DNA from 4 places in the Streptomyces sp. NPDC059256 genome. Region 1 is predicted to be linked to each of the others. Evidence: riboswitches for the same ligand, from Rfam matches in the RefSeq annotation. Region 1 holds a riboswitch; each other region holds the start of a gene.
What was found. Region 1 has a riboswitch for cyclic di-AMP ahead of ACFXJL_RS04590 (M23 family metallopeptidase). Riboswitches for the same ligand answer to the same signal wherever they lie in the genome.

Region 1 (7,189 bases):
CCGTGCGCGCGCTGCTGCCCAGGGAGGGGGCGGTCACCGGACTGCTGGCCCTGATGCTGCTGACCGAGGCCCGTAGTGCCGCCCGTACCGGACGGCACGGTGACCTCATTCCACTGGCCGAGCAGGACCGTTCGCTGTGGGACGGGCGGACCATCGAGGAAGGCATCGCCCTGGTTGAGGAGGCCCTGTCGCAGGGGCCCGCCGGGCCTTACCAACTCCAGGCGGCGATCGCCGCCCTGCACGACGAGGCCGAGAGCGCGGAGGCGACCGACTGGCCGCAGATCCTCGCGCTGTACGACGTCCTCGTACGGCTCGCCCCCGAGCCCATGGCGGAACTCGGGCGTGCGGTGGCGGTGGCCATGGTGCACGGACCCGAGGCGGGGCTGGGCGAGGTGGCCGTGCTGGAGGACCGGCTGACCGGGCACCACCGACTGGAGTCCGTGCGCGCCCATCTGTTGGAGCGGTCAGGTGACGTCGAAGGGGCCAGGGCGGCCTATCTGCGCGCGGCGGGCCGCACCCTCAGCGAGCCTGAGGCCCGCTATCTGCTCACCAGGGCGTCCCGGCTCCCGTCCTGACCCCGTCCCGACTCCCACCCTGAGGTTCGGACCGCGCTTTCGGGTATCCGGGAGGACGGTGGGATGTCCGGCTTGACCTTTACGTAACGTCAAGTTCTACCGTTCAGGACATGGAGTGGTCGATCCAGGAGATCGCCCGGCGCGCCGGGACGACGAGCCGCACCCTGCGGCACTACGGCGAGCTGGGGCTGCTGGAACCCACCCGCGTGGGCAGCAACGGCTATCGCTACTACGGTCCGGACGCGCTCGTTCGGCTCCAGCGGATCCTGCTGCTGCGCGAACTGGGGCTCGGGCTGCCGGCCATCGCCGAGGTGTTGGAGGGCCAGCGCGACACCGCAGCCGCCCTGCGGACGCATCTGCGGCTGCTGGAGCAGGAACGCGAACGCATCGGGCGACAGATCGCCTCGGTGCGGACCACTCTCCACAAGACCGAGTCAGGGGAGGAGCTCATGGCCGAGGAAGTGCTCGACGGCTTTGACCACACGCAGTACGAGCAGGAGGTGTCCAAGCGCTGGGGACGGGACGCGTACCGCAAGGGTGATCAGTGGTGGCGTTCCCTGACCGATGCGGAGCGTCGGGAGTTCATGGCGCAGCAGACGACGATCGCCAAGGACTTCGCCCGGGCGCTCAAGGACGGGCTCGCCGCTGACAGCGAGACGGCGCAGGCGATTGCCCGGCGGCAGTACGACTGGCTTTCGGCGCTGGAGGCGCCGTCGAAGTCCCACTTCATCGGGTTGGGTGACATGTATGTGGCGGACGAGCGGTTCACCGCCGTCTATGACCAGCACGGTGTGGGGACCGCGGCGTTCGTTCGCGATGCGATGAGGGCGTACGGGGAGCGGCATCTCGACGACTGATCAGCGACTCTGTTCGGTACGCATATCAGGTCAGACCGGTGAACCGCGGGCGGAATCCCGCCGTCCCCGACGGCCCTGTCCGGGGCGGCGGAGGACCCTCGGCGCAATTGGAGTTGATCTTGCTCCGGATAGCGTAAGGTTGTGTTCAACGGCGCGGGGTGGAGCAGCTCGGTAGCTCGCTGGGCTCATAACCCAGAGGTCGCAGGTTCAAATCCTGTCCCCGCTACTAGTAAGACATTAGCCCGGCACTCTTTTGAGTGCCGGGCTAATGCGTTTTCTCGTAACTCTTGCCATCTCCGGATTTCGTTTCCCTCTCTTTTCGGCGCACCCGTCGTCTCTTGGGCGGCCGTCTCCCTGGCCGGTCGAATGTGGCTGGCTTAGCCCGGTTGGACGGTGGTGGCTCGCCACCTGCCCCCGTTGGAGCCAGCCTGAGGGGGGCGCGGGAGCCGTGTCCGCAGCCGTGGGCGGACCTGGCAGGAGAACAGTCTTGGGGCAGCAGGAGCAACAGCACCTCGGATTGGGCACCTGGCGCTTCGTCCGTACGCTGCCCGTTCTGATGATCGTCGGCGGTGTGGTCTTCGATGCCCTGACCCCGCCGATGTTCACCGCCGCACCCATGTTCGCGGCGGCGCCCCTGTTTGCCGCACCCTTCTTCTCCTGGGTCGCGACCCTGTTGACGGGGGGCGCCGCCCTGGCCGGAGTGATCGGGCTCCACTACGCCAAGCGCACCCTGTTGGAGCCCACCACCTACACCGAGATGATCACGGTGGTCACGGTCTCCGGGCTCGCCCTGCTGATCAACTGGGTCATCCAGCGGAGCAGCGAGCGGTTGGCGTCCGCCCGAGTGATCGCCGAAGCCGCCCAGCGGGCGGTGCTGCCCACACCCGCCGAGGACATCGGCGGCCTGCGGGTCGCCGCGCGGTACGAGGCCGCCGTCGCGGACGCCTTCATCGGTGGTGACCTCTTCGCCGTACAGGAGACGCCCCACGGTGTGCGGCTGGTGGTGGGAGATGTCCGGGGCAAGGGGTTGGGCGCCGTGGAGACGGTCGCCGTGGCCATCGGCGCCTTCCGGGAGGCGGCGGAGCAGGAGAGTTCGTTGGAGGGCGTCACCCAGCGGCTGGAGCGCGCGCTCACCCGCGAGGCGAACCGCCGGGAGAGCCTCGACGCCAAGGAGACGTTCACCACGGCGGTGCTGGCGGAGATCCCGCGCGGGGGTGGCATCGTCCGGATGGTGAACCGAGGGCACCCCGAGCCCTTGATGCTGTACGCCGACGGCCTACTGGAGGGGCTCCCGCCGACCGAGCCGGCCCTTCCGCTGTCGATGGGCGATCTGGGGACCTGGCCCGATCGGGCGGAGGAGTACCCGCTGCCGCCGGGGGCGACCCTGCTGCTCTACACCGACGGTCTCTCCGAAGCACGGGACGGGGCGGGAACGTTCTATGACCCCGCCGTATGGCTGGCGGGACGGCAGTTCGTCGGCCCGGGGGAACTGCTCGACGCACTCCTCGACGATGTCCGTAGACACACCGGAGGGGGCAGCTTCGACGATATGGCGCTGCTGGCGCTGGCCCGGCCGGCGGAAGGTGGTGCGGTATGGCGGGGGCGTGGCCTCTGAAGGCCCGGGCCCACGGCTAAGAGAGCCCCGGGTGCCCGTGGAGGCCCCCTCTCGGCCCTCAGGGGCGACCCGCGGGTCGGGTTCGGTCAGGGCGACTGCTTGGCGCGACTTCATCAGGGCGACTGCTCGGCGCGACGCGGTTCTACCCGGTGTAGCCGGGGTGCCCGGTTGCGCTGTGCGGAGCTGCTGGGTGTTGCTGGGTGTTGCTCAGTGGCTCGGTTTCGACGTGTTGACGCGTCGGCCCGTGGGTTGTTTCCGGTGGCCCTGGGAAGAGGCACCACGAGCCCATGCACTCTCCGTAGTTGAAGGGGAGCCCTGCGCATAACATTTGACGAACCGCCAGGGGTGTGACGCACGTCTTGTCCGGTTCAAGTCGCCCGAATCCGGCCGCTTGTGTCCGGGTAAGTCTGTGGCAAAGAGATTAAAGATCACTCAGAACAGCTTGGAATAAAGTCCTGGTGTCTATTAACGTTCGATAACGCAGCGCGGTCGTCCCAGCCGTCGTCAGGACGGCGCCGTGCTCATGCGCCGAATTCCGCAAGGGAACCGGGGAACCACTAATTGGGGTGAATCGGGCATATTCTGCCGTGCAGTTCGCGGTCGAAGACGCTCGTAGGAGACCTTCCTGCTCCGAACCCGTCAGCTAACCCGGTAGGCGAGAAGGAAGGAAAGGAGCACGCCTCAGTGGCGTCTAACAGTCCTGCCCCGGAAGCACCGTTCAAATCCGGCGTCTTCAGCGAAGAGGGTGCAGCCCGCTCCACCGGCGAGTGGAACCCCACCGCGGAGACCATCCGGCCGCGCGGTCGCCACAAGCACCGGGTCATGAAGCAGCGGGGCGGATTCGCCCGTAGCTCCACGGTGCTCGGCGTCGGTGTGATCGCGGCTGTCGGTGCCGGTGGCATGGCCACCGCCCAGAACAAGCCCGCCGTCTCCATATCGCTTCCCGACGCCATCACCGAGAGCCTTCCCGACTCCCTGAGCTCCGAGGACGCTCCGGAGGTCGATGAGTCCGCCTCCTACGCGGCGATGGGGCTCGCAGGCCAGGAGGTCAGCACAGGGCAGGCCGGTGCCGGAGAGGCACTGCGCTCCCGCATCCTCCAGCAGGCCGAGCAGCAGCAGGCCAGCGCCGACGCTGCGGCCAAGCTCGCCGCCGAGAAGGCCGCCGCGGCGAAGGCCGCACAGGATGCGAAGAAGGCCGAGGAACTCGCGGAGAAGAAGGCCGCGAAGAAGGCGGCCGATGCGAAGAAGAAGGCCGAAGCGGAAGCCAAGGAGAAGGCCGAGGCCGAGCGCCTGGCCAAGCTGGCCAAGAGCTTCTCGCTCCCCCTCTCCTCGTACACGATCACGGCTCGCTACGGCCAGTCCGGTCCGATGTGGTCCTCGGGCCAGCACACCGGCCTTGACCTCGCGGCCTCGACCGGCACTCCCCTCAAGGCCGTCACCAGCGGAACCATCAAGTCGGCCGGCTGGTCCAACTCGTACGGCTACAACGTCATCCTCAAGCTGAACGACGGCACCGAAGTCATGTACGCGCACATGTCGTCCATGAGTGTGAGCGCCGGCGCGAAGGTGAGCACGGGCCAGCTGATCGGCCGGGTCGGCGCGACCGGCAATGCCAGCGCCGCGCATCTCCACCTTGAGGTCAAGACCCCCGGTGGTTCGGGCATCGACCCGCTGTCCTGGCTGCGCGGCAAGGGTCTGACGATCTGAGCCACCGCTCGCGGTGACCGCGACCGTGACCGTGTCCACGTGTCCATATCGATGGGGCGAACGCGCCATGGACACGGACGGTTCAGAGGATCGGGTCGTGGTACCCGAGCCGCCCTGGCGGGCGGTGCGGCCACGACCGTCAGCCCTAGTGGGGCACTAGGTCCACTCAAGCTCCCTGCGCCATCCTGAAGGCGCACACACCGGCTTGCCCAGCCGGTATCCGAACTCCGGCAGCCCTGGCGCACACCCCCCGACGCCAGGGCTGCCGGTCTTTTCGCCATCGGGCACCGGCACCGCACCTCTTCCTCCGAGCGGACGGCCGGGCTCCCTTGGTGCTCCGAGCCGGTTGGCCACAGCGGCGTCATCGTCGGCGTTGTCAGACACGGTGTCAGTGGAGTTGCCAGTGCCAGTGCCAAGTGGCATGGGCAGAGCGCTGCGTTGCGTTGCGGTCAGCCGCGATAGGGGTTGTAGCCCTCGTAGTCACGGTGTGGCGGTGGCACCCACACCTTGCCCGTCGCCCGCGCCGCATGGGTCAGCGCCGGACTCGCCACCGCCTTGCGCTCCCACATGTGGTGCAACAACTCCTGTTCACGGGCGATGAAGTCGGCACCCGCCGCGCCCCGCCTGGCTCGATGGCGCAAGAACGCCAACGATGTCGCGAACCGCTGGTACTCCGCGACCGCATGCGCCGCAGCCGGGCCCTGGGCACGTCGAGCGACGTTCCGTGCCATGCCGCGCGCCTTCATGGAAGCCAGTGCGAGCGGTTCGGCGGGCGCGAGCCAACCGGCCGTCGCATAGGCGGGCAGTTCGGTGGCGATGGTGCGCAGTTCCCGTTGGCGCGTCCAGATCGTCAGCCAGGTCAACAACCCGAAGGCGGGAACCATGAACGCGCCGTAGACGGCGTAGAAGCCCCACGGTCCGAAGAGGGAGGCCGAACCGTTCCACAGGGCGTGCACTCCCATCGAGAGGGCGAGCCCCACCAGAGGCAGCGCGATCCGCCGTATTCGCTGGCGGCGGGTGGCGAGGGCGGCCATGCCGAAGCCGATGCCGGTCAGCACCGTGAACAGGGGATGGGCGAAGGGCGACATGACGATCCGTACGAAGAAGGTCGCCGCGGTCACCGAGGTGAAGCCCGAGGAGCCGAGGGCCTGGTCCTCCCCGAAGGCGTTGCCGAGGTAGAGGATGTTCTCGGTGAAGGCGAACCCCGTCGACGTGAAGCCGGCCACGACGACACCGTCGACGATCCCGGTGAAGTCGCGGCGGCGGAAGATGAAGATCAGCAGGATCGCCACGGCCTTCGCGCTCTCCTCCACCACCGGCGCCACGACGGTCGCTCCCCAGGTGTCCGCGCTGGCGGGGTCCGCGGTGGCGGTCGCGATCCAGCGGGTGGCGAAGGTGTTCGCGGTGATGGCGACGAGCGCGGCGGCGAAGGCGCCCCAGGCGAAGGCGAAGAGCAGATTCCGCCAGGGTCCAGGCTCCACCCGGTCCAGCCAGCGGAAGGCCGCGATCAACAGGGGTACGGGAAGGGTGGCGAGCCCGAGTCCGACCAGGAAGCCCTCCGTTCCGGTCTGTTCGCGGACCAGCGCCAGGATGACGAGTGCGCAGAGAGCGAGCAGGGTGATCAGGATCCCGGCTCGGACCGCCTTGCTCTGCCACAGCCGGGAGGCGTTGCGCGGCTTGTACCGCCACCGTGCACGATCGGGTACGGCGTCGAACACGGGCTGCCGCGGGTCGTAGGCAGGCACCGCGGGCCCTTGCCCGGTGGGGTGCGCTGCGCGAGGCCCGGGCGGGTACGGGGTGCCGGTTGGTGCCGGGTCGGTGTACGGGGGTGTGGGAGCAGCTCCGGGCGGCCCTGACCCCGGCCCCCATCGCGGCGGCGGATGGGCGGTGGGGTGGGGCTGTTGATGTGGTTGCTGGTGCTGGGGGAGCGGCTCGGACACCCAACGACCCTAACGACGGGCGGTGACACCTGGCGATGCTGTTTCAGGAACCGGCAACCAGGTCCCGGTAACCAGCCTGATCTGAAAGGGCATCTCCCTCGTGCTCCAGCCGTAGTCGTGGATGTTGGTGGGCTGCCGTTGATGACGATTCGAGCACCAGGAAAGGGGTCGGAGTGAGCCCTCACTCATTGACGGAGTGAGGGCTCACTCCGTAATCTTCTGGCATGACAGCACCCAAGGAGAACCAGACCACCCGCCGTCGCGCACCCGGTATGTTGCCGGAGCAGCGGCGCGCGATGATCATCCAGACCGCGATCCCGCTGATCGCCGAGTACGGCGACGCCGTGACGACCGCGAAGATCGCCCGCGCCGCGGGCATCGGCGAGGGCACGATCTTCCGGGTCTTCGCCGACAAGGACGAGTTGCTCCAGGCATGCCTGGCTGAGGCGTTCTCCCCCGAGCACGCGATCCGCGAGCTCGGGGCCATCGACGTAT
Region 2 (7,189 bases), on a different contig from region 1:
AACGGCCCTGAAGTTCGCCCGGTACGCCACCGGACGCCCTCGCATCCTCTACTGCGACCACGCCTTCCACGGACTGACCACCGGCTCCCTCTCCGTCAACGGAGAGTCCGGCTTTCGGGAGGGCTTCGCCCCGCTCCTGCCCGACACTCCCATCGCCCTCGGCGACCTCGACGCCCTGGAGCGGGAGCTCCGCACGGGCGATGTGGCCGCCCTCATCGTGGAACCCATCCAGGGGAAGGGTGTCCACGAGTGCCCGCCGGGCTTCCTGTACGCAGCCCAGGAACTGCTCCACCGGCACCGGGCGCTCCTGATCGTCGACGAGGTGCAGACCGGTCTGGGGCGGACCGGGGACTTCTACGCCCATCAGCACGAGGAAGGGGTGGAGCCCGATCTGATCTGTGTGGCGAAGGCGCTCTCCGGCGGCTATGTGCCGGTGGGGGCCACGATCGGCAGGGACTGGATCTTCAAGAAGGTCTACTCCTCCATGGACCGGGTGCTGGTCCACTCGGCCAGCTTCGGCTCCAACGCACAGGCGATGGCGGCCGGTCTCGCGGTCCTCTCGGTCATCGAGGACGAACAGATCGTCGCCAACGCCCGGGCGACCGGTGACCTCCTGCGGTCCCGGCTGGCCGCCCTCGTGGACCGATATGAGTTCCTCCATGCGGTACGAGGGCGGGGGCTGATGATCGGAATCGAGTTCGGGCGTCCCCAATCCCTGGCGCTGCGCAGCCGCTGGACCGTGTTGCAAGCGGCCCGCAAGGGGCTGTTCGCCCAGATGGTGGCCGTCCCGCTGCTGGAACGGCACCGGATCCTGACCCAGGTCTCAGGGGACCGGATGGAAGTGATCAAATTGATTCCGCCGCTGACGATCGGCGAACGCGAGGTGGATCGATTCCTGGCCGGCTTCACCGCGGTCATGGAGGACGCACACGCCGGCGGCGGCTTGATGTGGGACTTCGGCAGGACGTTGGTCAAGCAGGCCGTGGCCAACCGCTGAGCTGGGATTTTGCCTTTGAGGCACGAAACTTGCCTCAGAGGTACTTTCCTGGCGCAATGGACCCATGCAGAGTCCTCCCGGGGGCCATCCCCCGGACCTTCGAACCCGGGTCGGGGAGCCGCCGGCCGAGCTGCCGGACGTGGCGCCGCAACTGCGGGACCTGCGTCGCAGACGGGGGCTCACCCTCGAAGCGGCTGCCCAGCGCGCAGGACTGTCGCCCGCGCACCTGTCCCGTCTGGAGACCGGCCGCCGTCAGCCCTCGCTGCCGATGCTGCTCTCCCTGGCCCGTATCTACGGTACGACCATCGCCGAGCTGCTCGGCGAACTCGCACCCGAGCGCGACCCGGTCATCAGGGCCGGCGTTCGCGAGCCCGCCGTGGCCGACGGCTGGACCTATCACCAGGTGGGGACGCCCGGGCGGGCGATGCAACCCCTGCGACTGGTGGTTCCCTACGGCGCCCAGGGCGAACTGGTGCGGGTCCACCCGGGCGAGGAATGGCTGTACGTCCTGGACGGGCGCCTTCGGCTCAGCCTCGGGGAAGCCGTGCACGAACTGGGGCCGGGAGACAGCGCTCACTACGACTCGCTCACTCCCCACCGGATCGCAGCGGCCACCCGTGAAGGCGCGGAGATGCTGTTCGTCCACACCCTGCTCCAGAGTCCCGACCTCTATCCGCACGTCTGATCCAGCCGAGCGCCCGCCCGGAGCGATCCCCAGCACGCGGGACGAGCCCACCAAGACCGGAAGTCGAGAGGACCGCCATGTCAGAGAACCCCACCGCACCTGAGAACACCGTCGCACCCGAAAGCACCTCGGTGACCGACAACGCCGCCGTGGTCAGGAAGGGCAAGGAGAACGGACGGTTCCCCCGTGGCATCTGGGTGCGCCTCTTCGCCTATCTGATCGCCGGCCATGTCTTCGCCGGCTTCCTCTATCTCCTCTTCGAGATGGGCGCCAAGTAGCGACCGGTCATCGAGGCGGACGCCTGCACAGGCCGGCAGTGACCGCCGCGGGCGTCAAGCCGGCCATGGCCCGTGCCCACGGCCGTCAGGTTCGCCGCCCGCCCTGGGGTCAGACCTCGTCGAGCAGTCGGTCGCGCAACTGCTCCCGTGTCCGGGCAGTGATCCCCAGCCCCTCGGTGAGGTACCGCTCCGTCCCGCCCCACGTCCGGTCGATGGTCGCGAACGCGGTGTGGAGGTACTCCCTGCGCGCGTCGAAGAGCGGACTGAGCAGTTCCATCACCTCGGGCGACATCCCGGCCGGTGATGCATCACTGCGGTGCACCCGGTATCGCCGGTGCGGGTCGTTGGACTTGAGGTAGTCCGCCTCGATCGCGTCCCGCTCCACGCCGACCGCCAGCAGCGACACGGCTATGGAGAGCCCGGCGCGGTCCTTGCCCGCGGCGCAGTGCATCAGCGCGGGAACGCTGTCCTCGGCGAGAGCGTGCAGGACCCTGCTGTGCTCGCCGGTGCGTTCCGTGATGATCCTCTGATAGGAGTCGGACATCCGTGCCGCGGCCTGGCCGTCCCCCAGGATGGACCGCAACTGCTCGATGTCTCCGTCGCGCACCATCTGCCAGAACTCCGCGCCGTCCGCAGGGTCACTGAGCGGGAGATTGAGGTTGCGCACGCCCTGGAGGGGAATGTCCGGACCGTCGAGCAGCATGTCCGCCTCATTGCGGAAATCGAAGATCGTGTGCAGTCCCAGCGAGGACAGGAACGCGGCATCGCTTCCGGTCGCATGGGCCAGATGACCGCTGCGGAACAGCCGCCCATGTCGCACCCGACGTCCGTCCAGGGCCGGCAGGCCGCCGACGTCCCGGAAGTTCCGTACTCCGGTCAGTTCCGGCTCGATGGACGGGACCTGCGGCGGCAGCTGCTGCGTCACAGAGGCTCCTGAGGGTCACTGCCGTCGGCGCCGCTCGCCGACATTGGCGTGTTCTCGACGATACGACATTCGCTCATCAGATGATCATTTTGTGTGATCTCTGTTGGGAACTGATTGTTCCACCCATTACCTGTGAGGGACGCCCGGGCTGCTTCTGTCCGAATTGGGTACTTCGGTGGTTGGATGTCCTGCCTGTCGAGTGGCTGAGGGCCCGCTCGTGAGCGGGATCATAGTGGTGACCCTCAGTTGCGGCGCACCGCAGAGGATTCCCGACGGGGCGGCGGGAGTTGCCACATCGCCTTCCACGGAGTGTTACGGGAAATTCCCCCCGTCGTGACCTTTGTCATTGATCAGAAAAGGGCCCGGCTTGTTTGCCTGAAGAGGGCTCGATTACGGTCACGGAACTCCGGACGGATCGCCTAATCCTGCCGCCGCCCGGAATTCATCCACATCCACGCGTGGCAGGAGCGGGGGACCCAGGTAGTACGCCGATCCGGATTTCCGGACGGCTTGGGGTGAAGTCGCGCAGAAGTGCGGCCGGGCATCTCCAGCTCGAACCCGACAGCTCACCTCGTAGGCGCCGGAGAGGAAATGCGCCATGCCCGCAAAGGGTAAGCACCGCCGTACCAGGACCAGCACCATCACCCGGGGAATCGTTGCCGCCGGCACCGGTGGCGCAGCCATCGCCCTTCCGTTGATGGGCGCCACGAACGCCTTCGCCGCCGAGCAGACCGCCCCCGTCGCGGCACCCGTGGTCGCCTCGGCCGCCACCACCACCGCACCCGCGACGGCGCCCGCCGAGCGGGTGGCCACTCAGGTCACCTATCGGGTCGTCGCGGGCGACTACCTTTCCAAGATCGCGCAGGAGCACCGGGTCGACGGTGGCTGGCAGCAGCTCTACGCCGACAACCGTGACGCGGTCGGCGAGAACCCCTCACTGATCCACCCCGGCCTCAAGCTCACCATCGGTGGCGCGTCCGCCGCCGAGTCCAAGACGTCCGAGTCGAAGACGGCTGAGAGCAAGCCCGTCGCGCCGGCCAAGCCCAAGGTTGCCGCCGAGTCGAAGCAGGAGCGTCCCGCCAAGGTCGAGCCGAAGCAGGAGCGTCCCGCCAAGGTCGAGGCCGAGGTCAAGAAGGACGATGAGGCCCCGGTGGCCCAGTCGTCCGCCGCCCAGACCTCCACCGCCGCCGAGTCCTCCAGCGAGGCCACCGGCTCCGGCTGGGCCAGCCCGCTCTCCGCGGTCGGTGTCAGCACCTCCTACAAGGTCTCGGGCGCCATGTGGTCCAGCGGCTACCACACCGGCATCGACTTCGCTGCCGCCACCGGCACCATCGTGCGCTCGGTCGGCCCCGGCACCGTCGTCTCGGCAGGCTGGAGCGGCGCCTACGGCAACGAGGTCGTCATCCAGCACACCGACGGCAAGTACTCGCAGTACGCACACCTGTCCTCCCTCTCGGTCTCCTCGGGGCAGAGCGTGAGCGGTGGACAGCAGATCGGCGCGGTCGGTTCCACCGGAAACTCCAGTGGTCCGCACCTCCACTTCGAGATCCGCACCAGCCCCGGCTACGGCTCCGACGTCGACCCGGTGTCGTACCTGCGTCAGCACGGCGTCTCGCTCTGATCGAGTCGCCCTGACCCGGTGCCGGAGGTCGCGTGCGACCCCCGGCACCACCAGCACGAGGAAGTCCCCGTTTCGCAGCCGCGAAACGGGGACTTCCTCGCATTCCCAGGGATGCGCCCTTTTCCTGGTGGCATAGATCACCCGGCGTCAACCTCTCCTTACGGTCGCGTAGGTCACATCGCGGAGGACAAGATGAGTGGTCGTGGCAGGCGATTCGGGAACAGGGAGCATGAATACATTCGCGTCGTACGCGGCGATCGGCGACAGCTTCACGGAAGGGGTCGGGGACCCGGCACCCGACGGAACCTTCATCGGCTGGGCGGATCGATTCGCCGCGCTTCTCGGTGACCGAATGCCGCAACACACCTTCCGTTACGCGAATCTCGCCGTGCGCGGCAGACTCCTCGACCAGATCGTCGCCGAACAGGTGCCCCGCGCGAAGGAACTCGCCCCGGACCTGGTGACGTTCTGTGCCGGAGGGAACGACATCATCCGGCCGGGCAGCGACCCGGACGACGTCGCCGAGCGACTGGAACGGGCGGTTGCCGACCTCACCGACGCGGTGGGCACGGTCATGGTGACCACCGGTTTCGACACCCGGGGGATGCCGGTACTGCGCCATCTGCGGGGCAAGGTCGCCACGTACACAGCGCACGTTCGGGCGATCGCCGACCGACACGGCTGTCCGGTACTCGACCTGTGGTCCTTGAAGTCCGTCCAGGACCGTCGCGCCTGGGACACCGACCGGCTGCATCTGTCGCCCGACGGACACGCCAGGGTCGCGGTGCGCGCCGCCCAGGTGCTGGGACTCGACGTCACCAACGACCCGGACCAGCCCTGGCCCCCACTACCGCGACGCGGCACATTGGAGGTGCGGCGGGACGACATCTACTGGGCACGCGAGCATCTGGCGCCCTGGATCGGCCGCAGGCTCCGCGGCGAGAGCTCGGGCGACCACATCGAGGCCAAGCGCCCCGATCTGCTGCCCCTGTAACCCGCCCCCACCGCCCGGCCTCCGACCATGGAACAGGTCCTCCACCTTTTCCGTTGCGGTCCCGACTGCGGAGTGGTCCCTGCACCGGGCCGCCACGGTCACCTGGTCTGTCCGGCAGGCGGCCCGGCATCGGCATCCCGCGAACGCAGGATCGCCCGGCCCGGAGGCCGTCGCCCCGGGGCGGGCGAGGCCGGGATCCGCTCCAACACCCCTCCGGCGAAGACGTCGTACAAGGGCAGCGACTCCAGGTGGACGTATCCGATGTGGCAGTCGCACACCGCGAGGGGACACGGGCGCGGGCGCAGCGCCTCGCGGTAGGAGCCGTCGTAGAGGTTGCCCAACTCCGCGGGGACGAAGTGGCAGCGCCGTACCGTGCCGTCGCCGTCGACGGACACGACGGACTCCCCGGTCCGGCATGGCAGCCCGACCGATCGGTGCGCACGGCGGCTGTAGGCGAAGAGAGGGTCGAGTTCCGTCCACTGCGCTGCTTCGGCGTCCGTGTACGTGTGTCCCTCCGCCGCGTTGACCCAGAGGTAGACGTGATCGGGCAGGGCTGCGCGCAGTTCTCGCGCATGGTCGAGGTGCTCCGGTACGCCGACGATGCCCACGCTGAATCGGACGCCGAGCCCGGCCAGGTCCTCGCACTTGCCGAGGAACCGCTCGTAGGGGGTCTGCCCCGGGTGGTAGGTGCACCACAGCGCAAGGGTGGTGAGGTCCGCTTCGGCGAGCCAATCGGTGCGGCAGCTGAGATTGGTCTGGATCGCCACCCTGTGCACCTGTGGCAGTTGGGAGAGTTCGACGAGGGCGCGCCGGTACCAGGAGCGCACCAGACCCTCGCCCCAGGGTGTGAACAGGACCGACAGCCGATCGTCGCCCTGCTGGGACACCCAGGTGGTGAATCGTTCCAGCGCAGCCCGGTCGGTGCGCAGTTGCTGGGGGGTGTCGCGGCGCTTGGCGAACGGGCAGTAGGGGCAGTCGTAGTCACAGGAGGCCAGCGGACCCCGGTAGAGCAGGGTCAGATCCATCGGACCGCTCATTTGGACTCGTACTCCGCCATGGCCGTGCGAACCGCCGGGGAGAAGAGCTCCGGCCCCAGCGCGTCCGAGTGCGCCAGCCCTTCCGCACTGAGCTTCATCCGCCCGGGCGTTCCGCTCTCCAACCAACCGAGTGCGGCGAAGCGGCCCAACTCGGCGGCGAAGTCATCGACGGGATCGCACCCGAACCGCTCCCGGTAGTCGGCCGTGTCCATGCCCTCCGCCTGGAGCAGCGATTGCAACAGATGGCGACGACGTGCCTCCGTCCCGTCGATGCGGTAGCCGAACTCGGCATGGTCGAAGTTCTCGGTCCGCGTGTAGTCGTCGATGATGGAACGCACTTCACCGGGCCGCACCGCGTAGTCGAAGGAGTAGTGCAACTCGGAGGTGTACGAACGGGCTCCGCAGCCGAGTCCGATCATTCCGTCGGTCTGGCACGCGTAGTCGTCCGCCCCCTGATGGGGCGCGTCGGGACGGCGGAACATACGCATCGACACCTGCTCATAGCCTTGGTCGAGAAGATGGTCGCGGCCCTGGCGGTACAACCGGAGCCGCTGCTCGTCCCAGGCGGCGTCGCCGTTCAGGTGCCCCGGTGGGTGTGGGTCGCTCGCCTGCCCCGTGCCGGTGGGGCCGCGCCGGTCGAGACCGGTCATGG
Region 3 (7,189 bases), on a different contig from region 1:
AGAGGGGGACGTTGATGCCGAAGGCCCACCGCCACGAAGCGTGCTCGGCGAGCCATCCGCCCAACAGCGGGCCGAGTGCGGCGGCGGCGCCGATGGTCGACCCCCAGACGGCGAACGCCTGCCCACGTTCCTTGCCCGTGAAGGTGGCGTTCAGTAGGGCCAGGGAGGTGGGCAGGATCATGGCCGCGCCGACCCCTTGGAGGAATCGGGCCAGGATCAACCATTCACCGGTGGGCGCCAGCCCCGCCACCACGCTGGTGGCGCCGAACACCACCACACCCGCGATGAAGACGCGACGCGCACCCAGGAGGTCGGCGAACCGTCCCGCCAGCAGGAGCAGCGCCGCGAGGACGATGGCGTAGGACTCCTGGATCCACTGCACCTGGACCGAGCTGATGCCGATGTCCTCGATCATCGGCGGGACGATCACATTGACGATCGTGGTGTCGACCACGATGAGGGCCACACCGGCCGCGATGGCGATCAGACCGAGCCAACGCCGGGCGGGGGAAGAAGGAGCAACCACTAGATACCTCCACCGTAAAGTAACTTCGCGGTGAAGGTAATGTGATCGACGATAGGTTGTCAATGCGTCGTCATGGCTCGTCGGCGCGAGGAAGCAGAGGAGGCGCCTCGATGGAGGAGTCGATGACGCCCGACGGTGTCGCGGCCCAGCGGGAACGACTGGCGGAGGAGCTCCGCGCCTACGGCGCGAGCTTCACCGAACTCGGCCGGCGCTTCGCCGTGACGTTGGGCGTGCACTCCACGGACGCCTTCGCCCTGCTGGAGATCGCCTCGGCCGAGGAGTCCGGCACACCGCTGTCTCCCGCCCTGCTCAGCAGGCGTATCTCCCTGACATCGGGCGCCATGACCACCCTGCTGAACCGCCTGGAACGCGCGGGCTACATCTCGCGTTCCCGCGAGCACAGCGACCGCCGCATCGTCACCCTGCGCGCCAGCGTCCAGTCGAAAGAGCTCGCCCGGTCCTTCTTCGAGTCCGTGAACGCACGACAGGACGCCATCCTGGCCGAGCACCCACCCGAGCTACTCGACCGACTCCAAGGCATCCTCGCCCAGCTGAGGGCCACCATGGACGCCGACCCTCGAACCGAGCACCCGGAGGGTTAGCAGCCCACGAGGGGCTGCCGGCACTTCAACGCCCCCACCACCGGCGCGGCCCACTCCCGCCACCGACCCATCGGCCCGCTCGACCGTCCGGGATTCAGACCACCTGCCGGCGCTGCCCGCCCATACCCGTTCCCACACCGCGCGACGGGCGGGACACCCCCACGAGCCGCCGCCCCTCCCCGCCGACAGGCGACTGACCGACGCCCGCAGAGCGACGTCGAGACTTCCTGCCGGATCGAGTCGGGCCACTGACACGCACCTGCTCGCCAGCCCCCGCCGCCACGACGCCACACCCGTACGACGCGAAGAATCTGCCCCATTAAGTCTGAATTGCCCTCTTAAGGGCTCTCGCCACACTGAATGGGCAAGCCCCGCAAAGGATCATCTCTATCAGGTAACGAGAAATTGCGTGACTTGGGTCACGCAGGGCAAAGAATTGATCTTTCCTAGCAACCCCACAACGCCTTCACAGAAGGAAAGTTGAGCATCCGGGCGAAATCCCAAAAGGGAGAGCTCCGAGGCAGGAAATGATCCAATAGCCATCCGAACGGAATTCGAGTCTTGTTCCATTCCCGTTCTCTCGTCTACGGTCATCCTCGAATCCGGACGGACCGCCGAATCCTGCCACCGTCCAATAAATCCCACTCACTCACGTATGGCAGGAGCGGGGGAACCAGGTAAGTCGCCGTCCAGCAATGGAACGGCTTGGGGTGAAGTCGCGCAGTGTGCGACCGGGCATCTCCAGCCCGAATCCGACAGCTCACCTCGCAGGCGACGGAGAGGAAATTCGCCATGCCTGCATTCGGTAAGCACCGCCGCCCGCAGAACAGTTCAATCGCCAAGGGCCTCATGGTCCTCGGGGCAAGCGGGGCCCTGCTCGCCATCCCCGCCCTGGGCACGGCCACCGCCCACGCGGCTCAGCCGACCAGCACCAAGGCCGCCCCGGCAGTCATCGCCCAGCAGCAGGTCAGCAAGCAGGTCACCGCCAAGACGTACTCCGTGGTCGCGGGTGACTCCCTCTCCCAGATCGCGGCGGACCACCAGCTGAGCGGCGGCTGGGAGAGCCTGTACGAGCAGAACCGCGAGGCCGTCGGCGACGATCCCTCGCTGATCCACCCCGGTCTCAAGCTCTCTCTTGGCAAGGTCGGCAGCAAGGCCCCGGAAAGCACTGCCAAGACGGCCACGATCGCTGCCGAGCCCGTGGCGTACAGCGCCCCGGCCGCGGCTGTGACCTACGCCAACAACCTCGACGGCTGGATCAAGGAATCCCTTGCCGTCATGGCCGAGCACGGCATTCCGGGAACCTACGAGGGAATTCACCGGAACATCATTCGTGAATCGTCGGGCAACCCTCTGGCGATCAACAACTGGGACTCCAACGCGATAGCCGGAACCCCTTCCAAGGGTCTCCTCCAGGTCATTGACCCGACGTTCCGCGCCTACCACGTTCCCGGAACTTCGACAAACAGCTATGACCCGGTCGCCAACATCACGGCCGCATGCAACTACGCAGCTGACCGATACGGTTCGATCGACAATGTCTTCGGGGCCTACTAGGTCGCCTATTGAGGCTTCATCAGCTCATTGAAGACTGCTCAGCTGAGGCCCTGGAATCCGTCTTGTCACGGGTTCCAGGGCCTCGCTGCGTTTCCCACGCCGACACCCACAGGACACGCATGCGCAGTCACCTGCCGGTGCAGGCAGGACGAGTTGGCCGCCGGGCAGTGGAGTCCGCAGTCCTCACCACCGCGCACCGTGGTCGAGGAGCCAGCGATCGCGGTGCTCATCACCGAGTTCCCTCGCCCGTGCCATCGCCGCACGAGGTACCGGCTCCCGGGCCAGTTCCGCGAGTGTGCTGCGCATCTGCTCGGCGAACCTCCGCCCGGCTTCGGTGAGACATCCGCCCGCCAACAGCGTCTCGTTGGCCTCCTTGGCGGCGTCCCGCCACCGCGCGAACTCCACCACAGCCCGCCAGGCGGTTGCTCTGTCCAACGACGCCCGGCGCTGCCGTCGCCAGAACTGAGCCACTCCCATGTGTGCGTACACACCGTGCAGCAGCCCGCCCGGGGGGCGGGGGTCCTCGCGCCAGGGCGCGTAGAAGAGTACGCCCGATTCTCGTACGACGAGGTCGACGAGGTGGGTGAGTGCGCTGAGCTTGTTGTGCTGGAGTTCGTGCACCAGCGCCAGGGCCAGATCGAGGGGGGAACGCGGGACCGAGAGAACCGAGCAACCGAACGCCTCGTCCGAACTGCTGGAGATGTTGCGGTCGGTGGGCGCACCGGTCGGCACGATCGCACGGTACGCGGATCGGGCCTCGACCGCCTGCCCCGGATGAACGGTGTGCAGGAGTTGCCACGCCTCTTCGAAGACACACCGCCACCGCTGCCACTGACACGCGGTCAACCTCCCTGGATGCCCACCGCCGGGGAGGAGGTGCGGATCGAGGTCATCCAGCAGGAGTGCCGGGCCGTCGGTTGGAGCGAGAAGTGCGCGCAGGGCCAGCCAGGGCGTGCCGGCATCCTCGTGTGAGAGGGCGTGGTCGGACCGTTCCCTGGGGATCCGCACCATCGTGGCGCCGCACTGAACGGTCGGCGAACCGCCTGTGGTCGACACCAGGGCCGGTTCGCCGTCGGATGCCAGGGGGAAGCGGGCACGCCCCAACGACGGCAGGAGCAGCCCCCCGCTGTGGACCGTCAACCGGACGGCGGCCGGCAGCCCGGTACGCACGGCTGCCGCCGCCGCCACTGCGGTCAGGGCATCGAGCGAGGGCGGTGGACCCGCCGTGGATCGATCGGTCATCAGTTGGTTGAGGGCCCAGAGTTGGGCGGGCCCGACGGAGGGGTACGTCAACACCTCATGGACCACGGCAGGGGCCCGGCGGTGCGCCGCACCCAGCAGTGACCATGCGTCGCGCGCCTGTGCGGCGAGCGTCCCGCCTCGCAGTTCGGCCTGTTCGACCACGGCCCGGGCGAGGACGACCCGCCGGCTGTACTCGGCATTGCGCAGCAGGGAGAGTGCCCGGGGGCCACCGTTTCCGGATGCGATCTCGTGGAACACAGCGCCGTCGAGCCGGTGGTGAGGAGGGGCGGGCTCGTGCGGGGTATGCGGAGGGTTCATCGTGACGGCGTTTCGGTGGGTGCAGGGGCCGCGCGGAGTCGGTCGACATCCTGCGCCACCCGTCGCCGCACATGGTCGATGAGCGCGGTCAGATCGGGGCAGTAGACGCTGGGATTGACGAAGCCGGTGCCGTCCGCTCGATACCGGTGGGCGTAGTGTCCACCGCCGCAGACCCGTCGTAGCCGGCAGCTTTGGCAACCGGTCGCGAGTGCGGCGAGTCCTGAGCGCCTCGCCACCAGTGCGGAGTGGTTCAGTGCCCGGTCGAAGGGGTCCCTCAGTACGTGCAGCGCGGTGGCGGCGGCGCCCGGATAGGTCGTGCGCAGGGTGTCGTCCTGGCTGATGGAGCCGTCGGTCTCGATGACGACGTAGCCCAAGGGCTCCAGACCGAGTCCCTCCACGACGGCGCGTCCACCGAGGAGCAGCGCGACGATCTGTTCCAGGATTCTCACCCGGGTCTCCTGGACCGGTGCGCCGTACCACTGTTCGAACACCTCGATCAGCCAGTCGGCGTATGGCGTATCGGCGCTGGCTGGATTCCGCCCCGGTGGCGGCGTGGACCAGTTGCCGTGCGGAAGCAGGAAATCCACCATGGGCGGGCGGTGGCGCAGGAGCGCGCGATAGGTGCGCACCGGGTCGTTGTCGAGGTCGATGGTGCACAAGAGCCCGCTGAACAGGGGACGGTAGGGGCCTTCGGCGATTCGGTGCACCGCCGCGGCCACCTGGGCGTGACTACCGCGGCCGTCGGCTCGTCGACGGTGGCGGTCGTGCGCGGTGCGGTCGCCGTCCATGCTGATGCCGACCCTGACGTCGAGTTCGGCGAAGAGTGCGAGGTATTCCTCGTCGAGCCGGACCCCATTGGTCTGAATCGCATAGGTGAGCTGAACCGTCTCATCCACTTCGCGGCGAATCGCTCTCACCGCACTGCTGATGAATTCCCTGCCCGCCAGCAGCGGTTCACCGCCGTGCAGAACGATTCCCAGGGCGCCAAGTCCATGGGTGCGGGCGTGTTCGCCGATGCGCCGCGCCGTGGACTCCATCACCGCGGGTGACATCGTGCGCGGTTGTGTGCGCCAGACCTGATCGACACTGCGGTACATATAGCAATAGTCACAGGCGAGATCACATCTGCCATGGATTTTGATCACGAAATTGCGGAACGGAATCTCTTCTGGTCGGGCTGGATTCACGTACTGCACGGTGCGTGCACCTCTCGTGAAGGAGCTCTGGCCCGCCCAGTCCGACGGATGGCGTGGATTCAGTATTTTCAGCGGCTGATTGGCCCGTCAAGGTCAGGAATCGGCCGTCGTACAGGAATGCCAGCTTCCGTGGGGCGTCCGTCGGTTCTCCTGGAACCTGGCGGAGTGAGCTGACTCAGCGTTACAATGTACGCGCGTGTTGCCCCCGCCTTGTGACCGGTTTCTGTGAATCTCGCGAGAAGGGTGGTCGATCTCCCGATGACGGAGCCGGCCGAGGCACCGAATGATCTCGATTCCCCATTGGTCGATCTTTCTGGACTGCCATTTGAAAAGATCGCACAACTTCCCCAATCCGCGTTGGGTTTCACCCTGCGCAGACTCCATGAAGTGGCCGAACGGCCGGACCGCATCTTCACCGCGGACTATCAGGACCTCATCTGACGCCTTCACAGATCCCGCAGAGATCCCCGGCCCCGGTGATCCCGACCATGGAGCCAACGACGATGTCGATCTTGTCCGATGCCGGCCGTGACAACGGCCGTACCCGGGTGACCCTCTTCTGCTCTACCGCCGAGAACATCGGGCAGACCACGACGGTGGTCAATGTCGCCCTGGTCATGGCCGAATCGGGGCGTCGTGTGCTGATCGTGGACACCCGGCAGTCGGACATCAGGGCCTTTCACTATCTCGGTTCACTCTCCGCGGGCACGCCCAACAGCGACCCGGATTCGACCAGATCGTCGGGGGCCGCGCTTCCGCCGCCTTCGATATGGGACGTCTCCCTCCACGGCCGCCCCCTGCGCGTCGACCTCCTGACGCTCGACGACGTGCCCGGCCTCTCCCGGCTCGACCCGTTGCTCCTCCTGCGCTACGACGAGGTCCTCATCGACGCGCCCGTGCCGCGCCATGACGAGGAGTACACCGTCCTGGCCGGCCTGCCCCACGTCCTCGCCACGTGCTTCCCCCTCAACTCCTGGCGGGTGGAGAACGCGGCGGCACTCGCCCGCAGGGTCAGACAACGAGCGGTGGGGCAGATCGGCGTGCTCGCCATCGGTCTGCGCGCGGACAGCCGGATGTACGACCAACTGCGTACCGCCCGGGCGCTGGTGCGGGAGAACTTCGAGGAGCTGAGCGACGGAGCGGGTGCCCACTACGTCGAGTTCCCGTACGAGTCGCTCTACGCCCAACTGGATCGACTGGCCGTACAGGAGGAGGACCCGGGCTCCGACAGCGGGCTGCGACCCCGCTTCGTCCAGCTCGCCGACGAACTCGCCCGCACCCAACCGGTGGAGTTGAGCCGGGTCACGCTGCTCCACACACCTCGACACATCGCCTGGGCGGAGTGGATCGCCGGCCAGCTGGAGTCGTGCGGGGTCGAGGTTTCGCGGAGCGGGTTCGCCCCCTTCATCGGAGAGCCTCCGCTGCCCGGGTCGATGCTGCTCGTCGTCTCGCCACTGGGGGTGGCCAGCTCGAAGGCCGAGTTGTTGGCCGATCTCTCGCATCCGGATGTACGGATGGTGCTCGTCGATGAGGAAGTCCTGCCGCGAGAGCTCTCTCACCACGAGCAGATCGTGCTGCGGCACGTCTCGGAGGCGGAGGCCGTGATCGCGCTCCGGGAGAGTCTGCATCTGCCCGGTCCCGCACTGTCCGAATCCGTTCACCGCTTTCCCCGGATGCCGCGTGACAACAATCTGTGGCCCCGCAACAACGCCTTTATCGGCCGGGACGCCCTCTTCGAGGAAGTGCGG
Region 4 (7,189 bases), on a different contig from region 1:
GGACGGCCTTTTCGACGCCCTTGCCCAGGTAGCGGTTCTGGTCGCCGTCGCGAAGCTCAAGAGCCTCGAACGCGCCGGTGGAGGCGCCGGACGGAACGGCAGCACGACCCGTGCTGCCGTCGTCGAGGCCAACCTCGACCTCGACGGTGGGGTTGCCTCGGGAGTCCAGGATTTCCCGGGCTACGACGACGTCGATGGACGGCACGAGCATCTCCTTCTGGGATGTGACGCGTGGGGTGCAGGGTCTCTTTGGCCTTGCGGCATGAGCCTAACCGCCGTGCGGGTGCCGTTCGTCGGATGCCCGCCCCCTGGGACGAAAAAGGGGCCTGATAGGCAGGGCTACCGTCAGGTAGCGCGGCCGGCGGCGGACGCACGGACCGGGTGGAGCACGACCACCGTCCACACGATCGTGCGCGGGGGCCTGGGAACTGCTCGGCCGCCATGAACTGCTGGGCCTCTTTACAGCGCTGGGCCTGGGGTCCCGTATGAGCGGCCCGACCGGGTGCCGGCATGGAGAGGGACGAGGGATGACGAGGGATATGGAGAACCCCGGGCCGGCGCACTTGGGGGGAAGTGCACCGACCCGGGGTCGTTCGGGCCCCGGGGGAAGGGCCGAGGGGCGGCTCGACCGGGGGCGCAGGGTGTGGGGGCGATCGGCCAGGAGAAGGCGGCCGGCCCTACGACACCCGGCGAACTGCCGGGGCGGGCGTCAGGTCCGGTGCCGATCCCGGGGGGAGATGGATCGGCGCGGGACCCGGGCCCTCGTGCTCGGGGCTCCACCGAAGTGGTCCGAGCACAAGGCGCGGGTGGCCCGAAGGGGCTTCGGTCGGTCCGTACGACCTCGTGGGGGCTCGGTCGACGATCGGCCCGACCGGAAGTCAGCTCAGGGCGCTCCCGTTCCCGTCGGGGCTCAGCTCAGGTGGAGCTGCTGGCCCACGTAGATGACGTCGGCGTCGCTGATGACGTCCTTGTTGAGCTCGTAGAGCTTCTCCCAGCCGCCTTCGACCTGCTCGGCGTCCGCGATCTTGCTCAGGGTGTCGCCGGCCTTGACCTGGTACTCGCCGTCGCCCTTCTGGAAGCCCTTGGCCTTGGCGGGAGCCTCGGCGCGCTCGGAGCGGGTGGTGGGGACCTCGCCGCGCTGCGGCTGGGCCTGCTCCTGCTTGGGCTCGGCCTTGGGCGCCTGCTTCTTGGGCTCGGCCTTGGGCTGCGGGGCCTCGGCCGCGCCGCCACCGTACGGAGCGTTGGACAGGCCGACGCCACAGGACGGCCATGCGCCCTTGCCCTGGCCGTCGAGGACCTTCTCGGCGATCTCGATCTGCTGGGACTTGGACGCCTTGTCGGCGGTGGAGGCGTACTTCGTGCCGCCGAACGCCGCCCAGGTGGAGGCGGAGAACTGGAGGCCGCCGTAGTAGCCGTTGCCGGTGTTGATGGACCAGTTGCCGCCGGACTCGCACTGGGCGACCTTGTCCCACTCGGAAGCGGTGGCGGCGCTGGCGGATGTGGCGCCCATCAGCGGGGCGGCGACGGCGACACCGGTGACACCGGCGAGCGCCATGAGTCGGCTGGCCTTGCTGGGGCGGCGGTGCTTCGCCTTGCTGGAAAACAGCATGGAGTCTTCTCCTCACCGACGCCTACGAGGTGAGCTGTCGGGTTCGGGCCTAGTGAGTTGCCCGGCCGTGCGTCCTTGCGCACGGCTTCACCCCTAGCCGGTTCCCACCGTCGTCTCCAACGGCCTTCACCGGCACTTACCTTGGGTCCCCCGCTCCTGCCTTCGGCGCTCTGAGCGACGAGTTCTCCCCCCGACCGACGGCAGGATTCGGCGTGACGGTCGACGGTGCCCGCGGTGGCGAGCGGTTCAGACCGTAGGCATGACTCTCCCCGATGTTCAAAGTCGAACATCGGGGAGAAATCGCCCATCTCACCAAGGACACGGTTTGCATTTCCGCAGGTCAGCCGCGGAACGCAGGATTCCGGCGGGCCGGGTGAGCGAATTACAGCAAAGAGACGCTTGTCTCACTTCGTCAAAATGGGACAAACAATGACTAACAACCGCTACTTTGCGGCGAGATCGAGGCTCTGACCAGGGTGGATGAGATCGGGCTCGTCGCCGACCGTCTCCTTGTTGGCCTCGTAGAGCGCGGTCCAGCCACCGGGCAGCTCGTTCTTCTCGGCGATGGCCCAGAGGTTGTCGCCGGCCTGCACGGTGTACGAGCCGGGAGAGGCACTGGCCGTGCCGGGCTGCTCGGGGGTCGTGGCGCCCACGTCCGTGGTGCCGAGCTCCGAGCGGGCGCCCTCGCCCCGGGAGGGATGGGCGCTGTCGGTCTCCCGCGGCGTCGCGGCGTCGCCGACCGGCTCGGTCGGCGCGGCCGAGCCCGTCGATTCACCGGTGGCGGAAGCGGCGGGCTTGGACTCCGCCGATGCCTCGCCTCGGTGCTTGCCCGTGGCGCCGGCCGGCTGCGCCGGGCTGGACTGCGGCGACGCCTTCCCGGAACCGCTCGGGGTGCCCTTCGCCGGGGCCGGAGTCTTCGCCGGGGTCTTGGCGGGAGTGGTGCCGGTCGAAGCGGACGGCTTCGGGATCTCCGTGGGCTCCGCCGAGGGCTTCGGCTCCCCTGCGGGCTTCGCCGGAGCGGTGGCGGCCTCGGTGGGGTCGAGGGCCACCTCGACCCCGGCGAGGGTCGCGCACGCCCTCCAGGGCCGAATGCCCTCGGAGTCGACGACCTTCTCCGCGATGGCCTTCTGCTGCGCGGGGGTGGCGAGGTCCGCACGGGAGGCGTACTCCGTCCCGCCGAACGCCTTCCAGGTCTCCTGTGACATCTGGAGACCGCCGTAGAAGCCGTTGCCGGTGTCCGCGCTCCACAGGCCCCCGGTCTCACACTCCGCGACCTTGTCCCACGCGGTGGCTTCGACTGCCGACGCAGAGGTCGCGCCGAGGAGCGGGATCGCGATGGCGGATCCCGTCACCCCGGCGGCGACGACGAGTGCAGGAGCCTGACGGGGTCGGCGATGTCGACCATTCCCGGAGAGCATGCGGTTGCCTTTCGCGAGACTGCTGAGGACGCGCAGAACGTAGCCGCACTCGAACGTCTGTCACAAGTCGATGCAGCTGAGATTACGTCAATGTCACGTTTTTGATGGCTCGTCAGATGTTTCGGGATGTGAACTGAACGGGAAGGGTTCGCAGCCCACGCATGATGAGACCCCCACGCCAGCGCAAATCTGACGAATCCACGGCGAGTTGCAGATCGGGCAGCCTGCGCAGCAGTGTGGCGATCGCGGTCTGGCCCTCAAGTCGAGCGAGCGGTGCACCGAGGCAGTAGTGGATGCCGTGGCCGTATCCGAGGTGCTGATTGTCACGTCGGGAAAGATCGAGGACGTTCGGCTCCGCGAACCGCTCCGGGTCCCGGTCAGCCGCCGCGAGCACCACCAACACGGGGTCGCCCGCGCCAATCCGCTTGCCACCGATCTCAAGTGACTCGGTGGCAAATCGCCAGGTGGCGAGTTCCACGGGTCCGTCGTATCGCAGGAGCTCCTCAACTCCGGTTTCCAACAGCCCGGTTTCGCCCGCGGCAAGGGACGTCTGGAGGCGCTCACGTTGCTCGGGGTGGCGCAGCAGGGCGTAGACGCCGTTGCCGATGAGGTTGACCGTCGTCTCGAACCCGGCGAACAGCAGGATGAAGGCCATCGCCGCGGCTTCGTTCTCGGAGAGGTGCTCGCCGTGGTCGCTGGCCCGGATGAGGCCCGAGATCAGATCGTCGCCAGGATCTTCGCGCTTGCGATGGATCAGCTCGGCCAGATAGGTCCGCATCTTCTTGACCGATCGGGCGACCCCGCCGCGCGGCCCGCCGCCGTGCCGGATCATCATGCCGGCCCAGTCACGGAAGTCGTCCTGGTCCTCGGCGGGGACCCCGAGCAGATCGCAGATCGCATAGATCGGCAGCGGGAAGGCGAAGTCGTGAATGAGGTCTGCCTCCCCTTTCTCCGCGAAGGAGTCGATCAGGCGGTCCGTCAGCTCCTGAACGCGGGGGGCGAAGGCCGCGACCCTGCGCGGAGTGAACGCCTTGGCCACCAGCCGGCGCAGTCGGGTGTGGTCCGGTGGGTCGATGTTGAGCAGATGGGTCATCAGCTCGGCCTTGCGCTCGCCCGGGATGCCCGTCTTCCCCTTTGCATGTGCGGGCTCATCGTGGTGGGCGGGGTTCTTGGAGAGTCGGGTGTCCGCCAGTGCCTGTCGGGCATCGCCGTAGCGGGTCACCAACCATGCCTCCACACCGCTGGGCAGTCGGGTCCGATGAACGGGCGCGTGGTCGCGCAGCCAGGCGTAGGCGGGGTAGGGGTCGGTGGCGAACTCCCAGGTGAACAGCTCGGGCGCGGTGGGAGCGTCCGGGGTCGCGTCGGTGTCAGTGTCGGCGTCGGCGTCGGCGTCGGCGCCATGGCGGGGAGCGTCGGTCGCCGCGGACGGTGAAACGGAGGAGCCCGAAACCGGACAACCCGGACGTGAGGTCAGAGCCCTCGCCGCCTGGTCGGAAAAAGTGTCCGGATCTGAGCCATCACGGGCGGTGCCCGAGGGGCGATCGGAGGCATCGGAAGAACGGGCGGCGGGATGGGGCGGCGGGCCGGGCACGGGGGTGTCACTCACCCCTCGACGTTATCCGCCCCACCCGACCGAACTGAGCACGGTCCGCACCGATGCGCCGCCCGACACCCCGCACCCGCGCCACTGCTCGGTACTGAAATGTCCCCCGCGCTGTCGCTCTGTACTTACTCCTGCTCTGTACTTACTCCTGCTCTGTCTTCCGCCGCCGCTGCTGTCCTGCGCTACTGCTGTGCGGTCTGCTCCGCCTCGCGGATCGCGTCCCGATAGACACGGGCAGCCGCGCGCAGGGCGGACTCGGGGTCGACGCCCGCAGCCTCCGCCTCAACGGTCAGGGCGAGCAGCTCGTATCCGATGCCCTCGCCCTGGGGCACGGACACCTGGAGCCCTGCCGTCCGCACCCGGGACACGAGCTTCGCGGCGAGCGCCAACCCCGGCTGTCCGAGGGGCACGCCTTCGGTGATCGACGTGCGCTGCTTCTCCGTCGCCTTCGTCCGCAGCCAGTGCGCCTTGACGTCCTCAGGGGTCTCGGCACTGGCGTCGCCGAAGACATGGGGGTGGCGGTGGATCAGCTTGTCCACGATGGTCGCGGCGACGTCGTCGATGGAGAAGGGCTCTTCGCCGTCCTCCTGGGCGATGCGGGCGTGGAAGACGACCTGGAGGAGAACGTCCCCCAGCTCTTCGCGCAGTTCATCGCGGTCGCCGTCCTCGATGGCCTCGACGAGTTCGTACGCCTCCTCGATGCCGTACTTGGCGAGCCCCTGGTGAGTCCGGGTCGAGGACCAGGGGCACTCGGCACGAATGCGGTCCATCACCTGCACCAGGTCGAGCAGCCGGGCACCGGGGAGGTCGTAGGAGCCGGGCAGCAGCTCCAGATCAGGCATCGACTCCCGGCCCGATCCTGCGATCCGCGCGAGGCCGTCAGTCAGGGCGGACTCGCCCTCACCGGATGCCAGCACCACGACGGATGCGCCACCCGCGCAGGCGTCGACCACTTCCCGCGCGGAAGGCGCGGCGATCTCCACCGCGACACCTGCCTCGCGCAGATAGGGCAGCTGCGGATGCGCGCCGTCCGCACACAGCACACGGTCCGCGGTCCGCAGGGTGTGCCAGGCGGGCCAGGACAGCAGGCCGGGCGCCACACGGTGGCTCGCGGTCAGCAGGACGACGCGGCCGGTGGCGGAGGGTTCAGTGGTCACCCCTCGAACCTACCCCGGGTCGGTGACACTCCCACCGACCAGGCCGGTCCAACGATACGCAGACCCAACGGTACGCACACCGGCCGACGGGCGTCCGGCGTGCTCGCTCCGCCGACCCATCGGGCCGGAGCCCGATGAGATCCGGCAGAACGGCTAGGCGGTCTCGGCGGGCTGCTGCTCCTTGGTGACCTGAGTGATCCAGGGAGCCTTGTAGTCACCGAGTTCGAGCTTCTGGTTGTCCCAGACGCCGAACCGGGGGTTGACGTCGATGTCCAGCTTCTTGGCTGCGACGGTGAATGCCTTGTTGAGCTTCTGCTGACCCTCGGGGGTGTTGGCCGCGCCGATCGCGGTGGCCAGCTTGCCGACGAGGATGTCACGGCGCACCACGTCGTTCAGCTGGTCGGGGGCGACTCCCCGCTGCTGGAGGTACATGGCGGCGAGTTGCTCCTCGCCACCGGCCTGCTGGACGAAGGCGGCGCGGCCGTCCTGGATCTCCTTGCGGCTGATGCTCACCCCGGCGTCGTGGGCCGCGCGCTCCACGACCTCGGCGACGATGAGCTCGTAGAGCTTCGCGCGGCCGAGCTGACCGGTGCCCTTGATCAACTGTTCGGCCTCGGGAGCACGCTCCTGCGCGGACCGTACGTCCTTCACGCTCGCCTGGACGGTGGAGACCTCGATCCGGTCCCCACCGACGACGGCGGCAGCGCCAGGGCGGGCCTCATTGCTACAGGCCGCAAGCAGTGGCGCAGCGACGAGCAGTGCGGCGGAGACGATGATCGCGGTGCGACGGCGGCGGTGCAAAGGAGCCTCCCGGCGTGATTGTGCGGCAATGCACAAAGTCCTAGCGGTGATGATGTTAGGCAGTTCGGGGCGGTCGGGGCCACCTCTTCGCGGGCACTGATTCGGTCAACGATCGAGGGTGGGCTCCCGTTTCGAACCGTTCTGGAGTCGTACGTTCCCGCTCGCCGTGCCGTGCCGCCCCCGCAGCCGACGAACACAGCGCTTCCGGGGGTGCCGTCAGGGGTGCCGCAGTCCTTCCCCCCTGCGCTTCGCGCGGGCGTTCACATGGCTGCTCAACCCGGGTGCGGGGGCCGGCGGCGGGCGCTGCGGAAGGGTGCGCTCGGGAGGCCGGCGTTGCCGAAGCGCTGCCCGGGGCCGGCTTTGTGGTGGGCGATGTATGGCGAGCGATGGGAGGCGATGGCTGCGCACAGCGCATCGGGCACTGTCGGGAGCCATCGCCTCGGGCGCCGTCAGGAACTGGTGAGGATGACGAGTTGTTGGGTGGCCCTGGTCATGGCGACATAGCGGTCGACCGCTCCTTCGATGCCGTCCCCGAACGCCTCCGGGTCGACGAGGACGACCAGGTCGAATTCGAGGCCCTTCGCCAGCTGCGGGGTCAGCG

Region 2: another riboswitch for cyclic di-AMP. It lies ahead of ACFXJL_RS19615 (LysM peptidoglycan-binding domain-containing M23 family metallopeptidase); the one in region 1 lies ahead of ACFXJL_RS04590 (M23 family metallopeptidase).
Region 3: another riboswitch for cyclic di-AMP. It lies ahead of ACFXJL_RS25015 (transglycosylase SLT domain-containing protein); the one in region 1 lies ahead of ACFXJL_RS04590 (M23 family metallopeptidase).
Region 4: another riboswitch for cyclic di-AMP. It lies ahead of ACFXJL_RS13400 (transglycosylase family protein); the one in region 1 lies ahead of ACFXJL_RS04590 (M23 family metallopeptidase).

The regions. Positions count from the first base shown of each region.
Region 1 is NZ_JBHYZO010000002.1:19,012-26,200, reverse strand. It holds gene ACFXJL_RS04610 (RNA polymerase sigma factor) at 1-575, shown strand, start outside; gene ACFXJL_RS04605 (MerR family transcriptional regulator) at 686-1,432, shown strand; tRNA gene ACFXJL_RS04600 (tRNA-Met) at 1,585-1,658, shown strand; gene ACFXJL_RS04595 (PP2C family protein-serine/threonine phosphatase) at 1,920-3,047, shown strand; cyclic di-AMP (ydaO/yuaA leader) riboswitch at 3,564-3,720, shown strand; gene ACFXJL_RS04590 (M23 family metallopeptidase) at 3,732-4,754, shown strand; gene ACFXJL_RS04585 (PrsW family intramembrane metalloprotease) at 5,204-6,499, opposite strand; gene ACFXJL_RS04580 (TetR/AcrR family transcriptional regulator) at 6,919-7,189, shown strand, end outside.
Region 2 is NZ_JBHYZO010000008.1:66,339-73,527, reverse strand. It holds gene ACFXJL_RS19635 (aspartate aminotransferase family protein) at 1-997, shown strand, start outside; gene ACFXJL_RS19630 (XRE family transcriptional regulator) at 1,062-1,682, shown strand; gene ACFXJL_RS19625 (DUF6126 family protein) at 1,760-1,960, shown strand; gene ACFXJL_RS19620 (tyrosine-protein phosphatase) at 2,070-2,885, opposite strand; cyclic di-AMP (ydaO/yuaA leader) riboswitch at 3,302-3,480, shown strand; gene ACFXJL_RS19615 (LysM peptidoglycan-binding domain-containing M23 family metallopeptidase) at 3,484-4,506, shown strand; gene ACFXJL_RS19610 (SGNH/GDSL hydrolase family protein) at 4,736-5,500, shown strand; gene ACFXJL_RS19605 (STM4011 family radical SAM protein) at 5,599-6,525, opposite strand; gene ACFXJL_RS19600 (STM4012 family radical SAM protein) at 6,534-7,189, opposite strand, start outside.
Region 3 is NZ_JBHYZO010000013.1:131,780-138,968, forward strand. It holds gene ACFXJL_RS25005 (DHA2 family efflux MFS transporter permease subunit) at 1-526, opposite strand, end outside; gene ACFXJL_RS25010 (MarR family transcriptional regulator) at 637-1,128, shown strand; cyclic di-AMP (ydaO/yuaA leader) riboswitch at 1,761-1,917, shown strand; gene ACFXJL_RS25015 (transglycosylase SLT domain-containing protein) at 1,921-2,685, shown strand; gene ACFXJL_RS25020 (HEXXH motif domain-containing protein) at 2,869-4,245, opposite strand; gene ACFXJL_RS25025 (FxsB family cyclophane-forming radical SAM/SPASM peptide maturase) at 4,242-5,342, opposite strand; gene ACFXJL_RS25030 (hypothetical protein) at 5,700-5,882, shown strand; gene fxsT (FxSxx-COOH system tetratricopeptide repeat protein) at 5,945-7,189, shown strand, end outside.
Region 4 is NZ_JBHYZO010000004.1:433,770-440,958, reverse strand. It holds gene eno (phosphopyruvate hydratase) at 1-211, opposite strand, end outside; gene ACFXJL_RS13400 (transglycosylase family protein) at 911-1,609, opposite strand; cyclic di-AMP (ydaO/yuaA leader) riboswitch at 1,614-1,787, opposite strand; gene ACFXJL_RS13395 (transglycosylase family protein) at 2,053-3,027, opposite strand; gene ACFXJL_RS13390 (cytochrome P450) at 3,140-4,357, opposite strand; gene ACFXJL_RS13385 (nucleoside triphosphate pyrophosphohydrolase) at 4,813-5,787, opposite strand; gene ACFXJL_RS13380 (SurA N-terminal domain-containing protein) at 5,941-6,588, opposite strand; gene helR (RNA polymerase recycling motor ATPase HelR) at 7,038-7,189, opposite strand, start outside.